DNA from 3 places in the Pseudonocardia sp. ZF1 genome. Region 3 is predicted to be linked to each of the others. Evidence: predicted binding sites of a transcription regulator. Region 3 holds the regulator's gene; each other region holds the start of a gene.
The links. Region 3 encodes LexA, which represses DNA repair genes until DNA is damaged. Its sites were predicted from a motif close to CGAACACGTGTTCG; they were not measured.

Region 1: dnaB (replicative DNA helicase) is a predicted target of LexA. The motif match lies at 1,260-1,273, and genes of this name have one in related genera.
Region 2: recA (recombinase RecA) is a predicted target of LexA. The motif match lies at 1,454-1,467, and genes of this name have one in related genera.

What each region holds. Positions count from the first base shown of each region.
Region 1 covers NZ_JAJNBY010000001.1:5,615,795-5,619,065, forward strand. Annotated here, with positions in the region: gene dnaB (replicative DNA helicase) at 1-1,229, opposite strand, end outside; gene rplI (50S ribosomal protein L9) at 1,868-2,314, opposite strand; gene rpsR (30S ribosomal protein S18) at 2,329-2,565, opposite strand; gene ZF1_RS27080 (single-stranded DNA-binding protein) at 2,620-3,165, opposite strand; gene rpsF (30S ribosomal protein S6) at 3,177-3,271, opposite strand, start outside.
Region 2 covers NZ_JAJNBY010000001.1:1,753,110-1,756,380, forward strand. Annotated here, with positions in the region: gene ZF1_RS08710 (MFS transporter) at 1-938, shown strand, start outside; gene ZF1_RS08715 (hypothetical protein) at 948-1,109, opposite strand; gene ZF1_RS08720 (DUF3046 domain-containing protein) at 1,188-1,382, shown strand; gene recA (recombinase RecA) at 1,642-2,694, shown strand; gene ZF1_RS08730 (regulatory protein RecX) at 2,697-3,271, shown strand, end outside.
Region 3 covers NZ_JAJNBY010000001.1:4,109,722-4,112,992, forward strand. Annotated here, with positions in the region: gene ZF1_RS19745 (hypothetical protein) at 439-1,098, opposite strand; gene ZF1_RS19750 (hypothetical protein) at 1,262-1,492, opposite strand; gene lexA (transcriptional repressor LexA) at 1,722-2,480, shown strand; gene ZF1_RS19760 (hypothetical protein) at 2,509-3,271, opposite strand, start outside.

The DNA of each region.
Region 1 (3,271 bases), 1.5 Mb from region 3:
GAGCCGGACTCACGCAGGTCGGACAGCATCGGCCGCTTGTCGGTGCGCTGCTCGGGACCACGGTTCAGCTGGCTCATCGCCACCACCGGGACCTCGAGCTCCTTGGCCAGCAGCTTGATCTGCCGGGAGAACTCCGAGACCTCCTGCTGACGGGACTCGACCTTGCGGCCCGAGGTCATCAGCTGCAGGTAGTCCAGGATGATCAGCTTCAGGTCGTAGCGCTGCTTCATCCGGCGCGCCTTGGCCCGGATCTCCATCAGCGTCAGGTTCGGCGAGTCGTCGATGTAGAGCGGCGCCTCGGAGATCTCCGACATCCGCCGCGCCATCCGCGTCCAGTCCTCGTCCGACATCCGGCCGGCGCGCATGTCGGCCAGCCGGATCCGGGCCTCCGCGGACAGCAGACGCATGACGATCTCGGACTTGCTCATCTCCAGCGAGAAGAACGCGCTGGTCATGCCGTTCTTGATGGAGCAGGAGCGGGCGAAGTCCAGACCCAGGGTCGACTTGCCCAGACCCGGCCGGGCCGCGACGACGACCATCTGGCCCGGGTGCAGACCGTTGGTGACCTGGTCGAGGTCGGCGAAGCCGGTCGGCACACCCGTGGACTGGCCGCCCCGGGAGGCGATCGCGTCGATCTCGTCCATCGTGGGCTGGAGGAGCTCCTCCAGCACCGTGTAGTCCTCGGTGGTGGTGCGCTCGGTGACCTCGTAGACCGCGGCCTGGGCCCGGTCCACCGCGTCGTCGACGTCGCCGCCGTCGGCACCGTGGTAGCCGAGCTGCACGATCCGGGTACCGGCCTCGACCAGCCGCCGCAGGACCGCCTTCTCGCCGACGATCTCGGCGTAGTACGCCGCGTTCGCCGCGGTGGGCACGGTCGCGATGAGGGTGTGCAGGTAGGGCGCGCCGCCGAGGCGGACGAGCTCACCGCGCCGCTGCAGCTCCGCCGAGACCGTCACCGCGTCCGCGGGCTCGCCACGGCTGTAGAGGTCCAGGATCGTCTCGTAGACGGTCTGGTGGGCGGGCCGGTAGAAGTCCTCCGGCTGCAGGACCTCCACGACGTCGGCGATCGCGTCCTTGCTCAGCAGCATGCCGCCGAGCACCGACTGCTCGGCCGTGAGGTCCTGCGGGGGCTGACGGTCGAACGTGGCGCCCTCGCCGGGTCCGGAGGCCTTCTCGCCGTCACGGACCGCACGGGGCTTGTTGCCGGGACGATCGTCCGTCAGAGCCATACGCAGCGTCACCCCCGGTGGACACAGTACCGAACGCACGTTCGACGCGCGAGTGGTACGTGCTGCCACCCGCGACCGTCGTCGGTGATCTGCCGGCCGGCGCGGTGCCCGACGGACCGCGGCGGGCGCGGTCCGGGGAGCAAGGCGCTCGCGTACCGGTACGGCCGACACTAGGTCGGCCGCGGGCCCGTGGCGAACCGGCCTGGTGATCGAACTGGGGATGAACTGTGCACGGATGCCGCCCGTCCCGGGACCGTGCTGGGGACAACCTGGGGACAGGGGACCGGAACGGGCCGTCTGCGCAGGTCAGAGGCATACTCACAGCTGTGGACAACTTTGCTCTGGCGTGTCGTCGCACGCCGCGTACGGGCGTGTCGGAGCGCCCGGCGGACCGCTCGCCGCCCGGCGCGTCCACAGGCCCGCCCGACGAGTGGATCGTCACCGCACGGCGTGTCGGCTGCGTGACAAGACATCCGGTGTGGGGTCGTCCGATCGGTGTCGATCGTCCATCCGGGACTGCGCACCGTGTGCGCGACGCCCGTCCGGCCGGCCCGGACACGCGAAAGGGCGGTGCCCGGAGCACATGGCTCCGGACACCGCCCTGTTCACGCTCGGTGGTCGAACGACCACCGGACCGCTCAGCTCGCGACGACCGCGATCGGCAGCTCGGTGGTGACCTCCGGGTGCAGGCGGACCTGCACCTGGTGCTTGCCCAGGGTCTTGAGGTGACCCGGGACGTCGATGCTGCGCTTGTCCAGCAGCGGGCCGCCGGCCGCCTTGACGGCGTCGACGACCTGGGCCGGCGTGATCGAGCCGAACAGACGGCCGGTGTCGCCGGCCTTGGCCGGGACGGTCACGTTGATGTTGCGCAGCTGCGAGTCGACCTGCTGGGCGTGGCCCAGGTCGCGGATCTCGCGGGACTTCTGGGCCCGGCGGATCTGCTCGACCTGCTTCTCGGCGCCACGGGTGGCGACGACCGCGAGCTTGCGCGGCAGCAGGTAGTTGCGGCCGTAGCCGTCCTTGACCTCGACGATGTCACCCGGGGCACCCAGGTTCGGGACGTCGGCGTTGAGGATGAGCTTCATGTGTCTCCCCTTCCTCAGCGAGCGGTCGAGGTGTACGGCAGCAGGGCGACCTCACGGGAGTTCTTCACCGCGACGGCGACGTCCCGCTGGTGCTGCCGGCAGTTGCCGGAGACCCGACGGGCACGGATCTTGCCGCGGTCGGAGATGAACTTCCGCAGCAGACCGGTGTCCTTGTAGTCGATCAGCTGGGCCTTGTCCTTGCAGAAAGCGCAGACCTTCTTCTTCGGCTTGCGCACGATGGCCTTGGCCATGGTGGTGCTCCTGGAGATCGTCCTCCGCCCGTCACGGGCGGAGAGGTACGTGGATCAGAAGGGGGGCTCGTCGTCGGACGCGGCGCCACTGCCCGCGGGCGGGGCCGAACCCCAGGGGTCGTCATAGCCGCCGCCGGAGTTGCCTCCACCGCCGGAACCGCCGCCCTGTCGGGCGCCACCGCCACCGCCGCCGTCGTAGCCACCGCCGCCACCGAAGCCACCGGAACCTCCGCCCCGGTTGACCTTGTTGACCTTGGCGGTCGCGTAGCGCAGGGACGGGCCGACCTCGTCGACCTCCATCTCCACGACGGTGCGCTTCTCGCCTTCCTTGGTCTCGAACGACCGCTGGCGCAGGCGACCCTGGACCACGACGCGCGCGCCGCGGGTCAGGGACTCGGCGACGTTCTCCGCCGCCTGGCGCCAGATGTTGCAGCGCAGGAAGAGCGCCTCGCCGTCCTTCCACTCGCCGGACTGGCGGTCGAAGGTGCGCGGGGTGGACGCCACGGTGAAGTTGGCGACCGCGGCGCCGGACGGGGTGAACCGCAGCTCGGGATCCGCCGTCAGGTTGCCCACGACGGTGATGACGGTCTCGCCGGCCATGACGGCTCCAATCAGCCGGCGGCGGGCGCCGGCGTGCGGGTGACGTCCTTGCGCAGGACCTTGGTGCGCAGCACGGACTCGTTCAGACCCAGCTGGCGGTCCAGCT
Region 2 (3,271 bases), 2.4 Mb from region 3:
TGGCGCTGCTGCTGGTGTCGTTGCTGCTGATCGGTTCGGGGACGGCGGTCGGGCTCGCCGCGCGCTACGCCGCCACCGACCTGGCCGCGCCGGCGCGGGCCGGCCGCGCGCTCGCGCTGGTGGTGTGGGCGACGACGGTCGGTGCGGTCGCCGGGCCGAACCTGCTCGGTCCGCCGGCCGCCGTGGCCGTGTCGGCCGGGCTGCCCGGTGTCGCCGGTCCGTACCTGCTCTGCGCGGTCGCCTTCGCCCTGGCGGCCCTGACCGGGTGGCTGGGTCTGCGGCCCGACCCGCTGCTGCGGGCCCGGGAGCACGCGGGGACGCCGGCCACCGCGCCCGGGGCCGCGGCGGTGCGGCCGTGGGCGGTGCTGCGGGCCTCGCGCCCCGCGCTGCTCGGCGCGGTCGGCATCGTGCTCGGGCACGCGGTGATGGTCGGGCTGATGTCGATGACCCCGGTGCACATGGACCACGGCGGCGCGGCGCTGTCGGTCGTCGGGCTGGTGATCAGCCTGCACATCGCGGGGATGTACGCGCTCAGCCCGCTGTTCGGGTGGCTCGCCGACCGGCTCGGACCGGCCCGGGTGCTGGCCGGTGCCGGGGTGCTGCTGCCGCTGGCGGGGGTGGTCTGCGCCCTCGCCGCGCCGACCTCGACCGGCCTGCTGTCCGTGGGCCTGGTGCTGCTCGGTCTGGGCTGGTCGGCAGCGGTGGTGGGCGGGTCGGCGCAGCTCACGGCGTCGCTGGCGGTGGCCGACCGGCCGCGGGTGCAGGGCTGGGTGGACGTGGCGATGAACCTGGCCGGCGCCGCCGCCGGGATCGTGGCCGGGGTGCTCGTGACGGTGTCGTCCTACGCGCTGCTCGGCGCGCTGGTGGTCGTGGCGACGGTGCCGTTCCTGCTGGTGGTCGCGCGCCCGGCCCGCACGGGACGCCCGGCGGCCGGCTGATCTGGACCCTCAGCGACGGCGCTGGTGGAGCCACCAGCGCACCAGCACGACCAGCGCGGACAGCAGCGCGAGCAGCGACACGACCTGCCACGCCAGGGGCGACCCGATGCCGGTCGTCGCGAGGACCTCGTCGGCGACGTCGACCGGGACGGTCGCGAGCAGTTCGGACATATCACCCAGGCTACCGGCTCCGGGGCCGTCAACGGGCGGACACCACACGGAACGGGTGACCCGTCTACCCTCGCGGGCGTGCGACTGAGCCACTTCCGGGAACTGATGGAGGGCGAGTTCGGGCCGGTGCGGGCGGCGTCGCTGTCCCGCGACCACGTCTTCTCCGACCTCGGCGGCCGGACCGTCGAGCAGGCGATCGAGGCGGGTCTCGACCTGCGCCGGGTCTGGCGCGCGGTCTGCGCGGCCTACGAGGTCCCACCCGCACGGCGGTAGCGGCGTCCCGGGCGGTCGTGGGGACCGCTCGGCTCCCGTGGGTGCCCGGTCGGCGTGTCGCGGTGTCGGATCGAACGCGTGTTCGTCTACGGTTCCGCCAGGGCTCGCGGTACCGGTCCTGCGGCGCGGTGTCGGACGAGTTGTCCACAGGCGCCGATCCGGGCCCGTAACTGTCAGGGGTACCCCATACCGTTGTGGTGTGCCTCCCCGAAAGACACCAGCAGGACCCGATCGTCGACCACCAGCGAGGAGTCAAGAGATGTCCGCTCCGGACCGCGGCAAGGCGCTCGAACTCGCCCTCGCCCAGATCGAGAAGAACCACGGCAAGGGATCGGTGATGCGCCTGGGCGACCAGACCCGCGTCCCGATCAGTGCCATCTCCACGGGCTCCATCGCGCTCGACGTCGCGCTCGGCGTCGGGGGCATCCCGCGCGGCCGCGTCGTCGAGATCTACGGCCCGGAGTCCAGCGGCAAGACGACCGTCGCGCTGCACGCCGTCGCGAGCGCGCAGGCCGCCGGAGGCGTCGCGGCGTTCATCGACGCCGAGCACGCGCTCGACCCGGAGTACGCCAAGGCGCTCGGCGTCGACACCGACGACCTGCTGGTCTCCCAGCCGGACACCGGTGAGCAGGCGCTGGAGATCGCGGACATGCTGATCCGCTCCGGCGCGCTCGACATCATCGTCATCGACTCGGTGGCCGCGCTCGTGCCGCGCGCCGAGATCGAGGGCGAGATGGGCGACAGCCATGTCGGCCTGCAGGCCCGGCTGATGAGCCAGGCGCTGCGGAAGATCACCGGTGCGCTCAGCAACTCCGGCACCACCGCGATCTTCATCAACCAGCTGCGCGAGAAGATCGGCGTGATGTTCGGGTCCCCGGAGACCACGACCGGTGGTAAGGCGCTGAAGTTCTACGCGTCGGTCCGCATGGACATCCGCCGCATCGAGACCCTGAAGGACGGCACCGACATGGTCGGCAGCCGGACCCGGGTCAAGGTCGTGAAGAACAAGGTGGCCCCGCCGTTCAAGCAGGCGGAGTTCGACGTGCTCTACGGCGTCGGCATCTCCAAGGAGGGTTCGCTGATCGACGTGGGCGTCGAGCAGGGGATCATCCGCAAGTCCGGTGCCTGGTACACCTACGAGGGCGACCAGATGGGGCAGGGCAAGGAGAACGCCCGCAAGTTCCTCAAGGAGAACCCGGACGTCGCCGCCGAGGTCGAGAAGCGCATCAAGGAGAAGCTGGGGATCGGCGCCGTCGTCGACGCCGAGGAGACCAGCCCGGTCGAGCCCCTCCCGGCCCCGGTCGACTTCTGAGCGTGACCGGCGAGCGCGACGGGTCCGGAGGCACGTCCGGACGGGACGGTGCGGAGCCGGTCAGGCCCCGCACCGTCCCGCTCGACGAACTGTTCGGCGTGACCCCGTCGGTCACCGACGAGCAGGATCCGCCCGCGATCCGGACCGCCGACCCGACCGGCGGTGAGCCGGACGAGTCCGTCGCCGAGCCCCCGGCGGTCCCCGGCTGGGACACGAGCCCCCACCAGGTCTCGTTCGCCGCGCTGAGCGGTGCCGACGAGGCCCCCACGACGGCGACCGACCCGCCGGCTGCCTGGTCCACGGGATCGGCGGCGGACGGCGCGACGGACGGGGCGGCGGCCCCCGCCCCGGTCCGCAGGCTGACCCTCGACGGCCCCGGCCCCGGCCCCGGGCTCGACCCGGCCTCCGGGGAGAGCGCCGACGGCGGCGTCGGCGGTGCGGGACCCGGCTCACCCCGTGTGGTCTCCTTCGAGGAGCTGTCCGGACGGGGCGTTCGCCGCAGCGGACCCCGTCGCGACGGCGCGACCGCGCGTCGGCGTCCGGCCGCCGTGGCAGGCGCGACCGACCGTGCCGCCGC
Region 3 (3,271 bases):
AATGTAACCCCTACATCTAGGGGTACGCCATCCCGGGCCCGGTGCCACGCCGAGCTTCGCCCGATCGGGAACCGAGCCTCGCACACCACGTTCCGCGACCGGTCCGTCGCCGACGATGATGGAGCGGGGCATCAGCGCTGGTGGCGCCGAGGAACGTCGCGGGCGGCGCCGTCCGTCGCGCCGGAGGGACCGCGACCGGCGGCCACCCGATGCGGGGACACGCCCTGCGGACGCGCCCGGCGGCACGTCGCCGACTCCTCCGGCGACATCCCGGCGACCATGTCCCGACACCCGCGCGCCACCCCGCGCACGCCGTCACCCGATGCGACGCCGACGCGGCGTCCGTCGCTCCGCACCGTCACCACCTCGGACCGCCCCGCAACGCACGGCCGTGCGAACCACGGGGTGCGGCGCCGCACTGCGCAGCGCCGGCCGACGTCAGCGCACGGCGCCGACCGACGGCACGGCGGCCGCGGGGGCGTTCCAGCCCGCCGCCGCGTCGCCCAGCAGCCCGAGCGCCACCACCGCGGTCGTCGCGCACAGCAGGGCCGCGACCCCGGTGAGGAACCGCTCCAGGCGCCCGCGGGCGCGGCTGCGGGCCGGACGCGGGCGCGCCGGGACCAGGCAGCGCCGGGACGGCGGACGGACGGTGCGCGGTGCCGGCACGGCCACCGACCGAGGACGGGGCGGCGCCGCGGCCGGCGCGGGCCGCGTCAGCGTCGCCGTCGCCCTCGGGGCCGGGTCCGCGGTGGTGCAGCGGGGCGTCCGGACCGCGGGGTTCGGACCGCCGGCGGGACCGGACACCGGGACACCGGCCCCGGGGGCGCCGGACACCGGAACGCGCCGGGAACGGGCGGCGGGATGGCGGGCCACCGACTCGGTCAGTGCGCGCTCGCGCGCCCCGTGGGCCGCCCACCGGTGGGCCGCGCGCGCGGCGGCCGACGAGCCGGCACCGGCCGCACCGGCGAGACCGTCGGCGGCCCGCACCCGCTCCCGGGCGGCGCGCCGGGCGCGCGAGGTGGGGGTGCCGGGCGCCGGGGCGCCGGTCAGGCAGCCGACCGCGCCGTGATCGCGGATCCGCTCGTCGAGCTCTCGCATGGTTCCTCCTGCCGTCGGACCGCCCGTCCCCCGGGCGGTCTCGTCTCCCCCGCTCCCGACCGGCCCTTCCCCGAGCCCGGTCGAACGGGTGTACGAGCGGTGTAGCACCCGGCACCGACAACAACCGCGTTCCCGCAGATCGTCGCCCGTGCCGGGGACGTTCTCAGCGTGGTGCGCCGACCGCGGGCGGCCCGACCGGGCCGTGGGTGGCGACCGCGACGTCGGCGAGCACCCCGAGCGCGACGACCGCGGCCGCCGAGGCGAGCAGGACACCCGACGCGGCCACCGCACGGCGCACGACGCCCGGCACCCGGCCGGGCCGCACCCCGTCGGTCGCGGCGCACCCCGGGACCCGCCCGATGACCGTCACGTCCCCGATGACCGCCGCACCCACGATCGCCACCCCCGCTGCCGTTCCCGCTGCCGGTCGCCCCCGCGCGGCCGGACGGCGACGCGGACCGCGTTCGATCGAACCAGTGTTCGATCGAACGCGTGTGCGATGTTGTACCACCGCGGCCCGACGGAATCCACGACACGCCCCGGGCGACTTCGAACGCATGTTTGGCGAACGGGCCCGTGGCGGCTAGGGTCGTCGCCGTAAGTACCCCGAGGAGGCGAATGCGATGGCAGCGGACGACACCGGACACGGTGGTCCCGGCGTGACCGGCACCGCCGCGGACCGGGGATCCGCGAAGGTCCGGGAGTTCCCCGACCCCGCGGCCGACACCCGCGGCCTGACCCCGCGGCAGAAGAAGGTCCTGGCCGTCATCCGGGACTGGGTGGACCGGTACGGCTACCCGCCCAGCGTCCGCGAGATCGGTGACGCGGTGGGCCTCACGTCCACCTCGTCGGTGCACCACCAGCTCCGCACCCTGGAGCGCAAGGGCTTCCTCCGGCGCGACCCGAACCGCACCCGCGCGGTCGACGTCCGCAGCCCGGAGCAGATCGCCGGTACCGACGGGACGGACTCCGACACCGACACCGCCGACCTGCGTTCCGCGCGGCCGGCGCCGGCGTTCGTGCCGCTCATCGGCGACATCGCCGCCGGTGGCCCGATCCTGGCCGAGCAGGCCGTGCAGGACGTGTTCCCGCTGCCGCGCGAGATCGTCGGCGAGGGCACGCTGTTCCTGCTCAACGTCAAGGGTGACTCGATGGTCGACGCCGCGATCACCGACGGCGACTGGGTCGTCGTGCGCCAGCAGCCGGTGGCCGAGCAGGGCGAGGTCGTGGCCGCGATGATCGACGGCGAGGCGACTGTGAAGACGTTCCGCCGCAAGGACGGGCACATCTGGCTGATGCCCGCGAACGACGCCTACGACCCGATCCCGGGTGACGACGCGTCGATCCTGGGCCGCGTCGTGGCGGTCCTGCGCCGCCTCTGACCTCCTCGGACGGCGCCCGCTCCCGCGATCAGCGGGACCGGCGGCGCCGTCCGTGCAGGGACATCGCGACGGCGCCGGCGGCCAGCAGCGCCCCGAGCGCCGCGGCCCCGCCCGCGGCAGGCAGCCACGACGGGTACGTGCGGTACTCGGGCACCGCGGCGGGCTGAGGCACGACCGGTGCCTGCGGAACGGTCGCCGCGGACACCGCGCCCGGGACGACCGTGACCGCCGCCGCGGTCAGGCCCCTCGCCTCGCTCCCGGAGTGCAGCGCGCCCCGGCCGTCCGGGGCGATCGCCTCACCCTGCGCCTCCCCCGGCAACGGCACCGGCAGCGGTGCCCCGCCCAGGGCCGCGACCAGCGCGTCGGCGGTCGCCGGTCCGCCGGCGGGCAGCGGGAACACCCAGGCGTCGGTGTAGGTCCGCAGCACGACGGCGCGCCCGCCATCGGCCCCGGCCGGCGAGAGCCCGCCGCCGGTGACCGTGCGCGACCCGGCGGCCCCGAGCGGCCCGCCGCCGGTGCCGGACCAGGGCAGCACCACCTGTGCCACCCGGCGCAGCTCCACGGGGTCCCCGCCATCGCGCAGCGGCGCGGCGGGCCGGTACACCCCGGCGGCCCCGGTGGTCTTGTCGACCAGCAGGGGCACGCCGTCGTCGCCGACCAGCAGTGCCTCGACGTCGCGCGGACCGTCGGGGTGGACGAGGTCGTGCACCCGTGGCGGCCCGGCCGGGGGCAGCACGACGAGCCGGACCGACCCGCGCCGCGCCCCGTTGTCGCCGGTGTCGGCGAGCCAC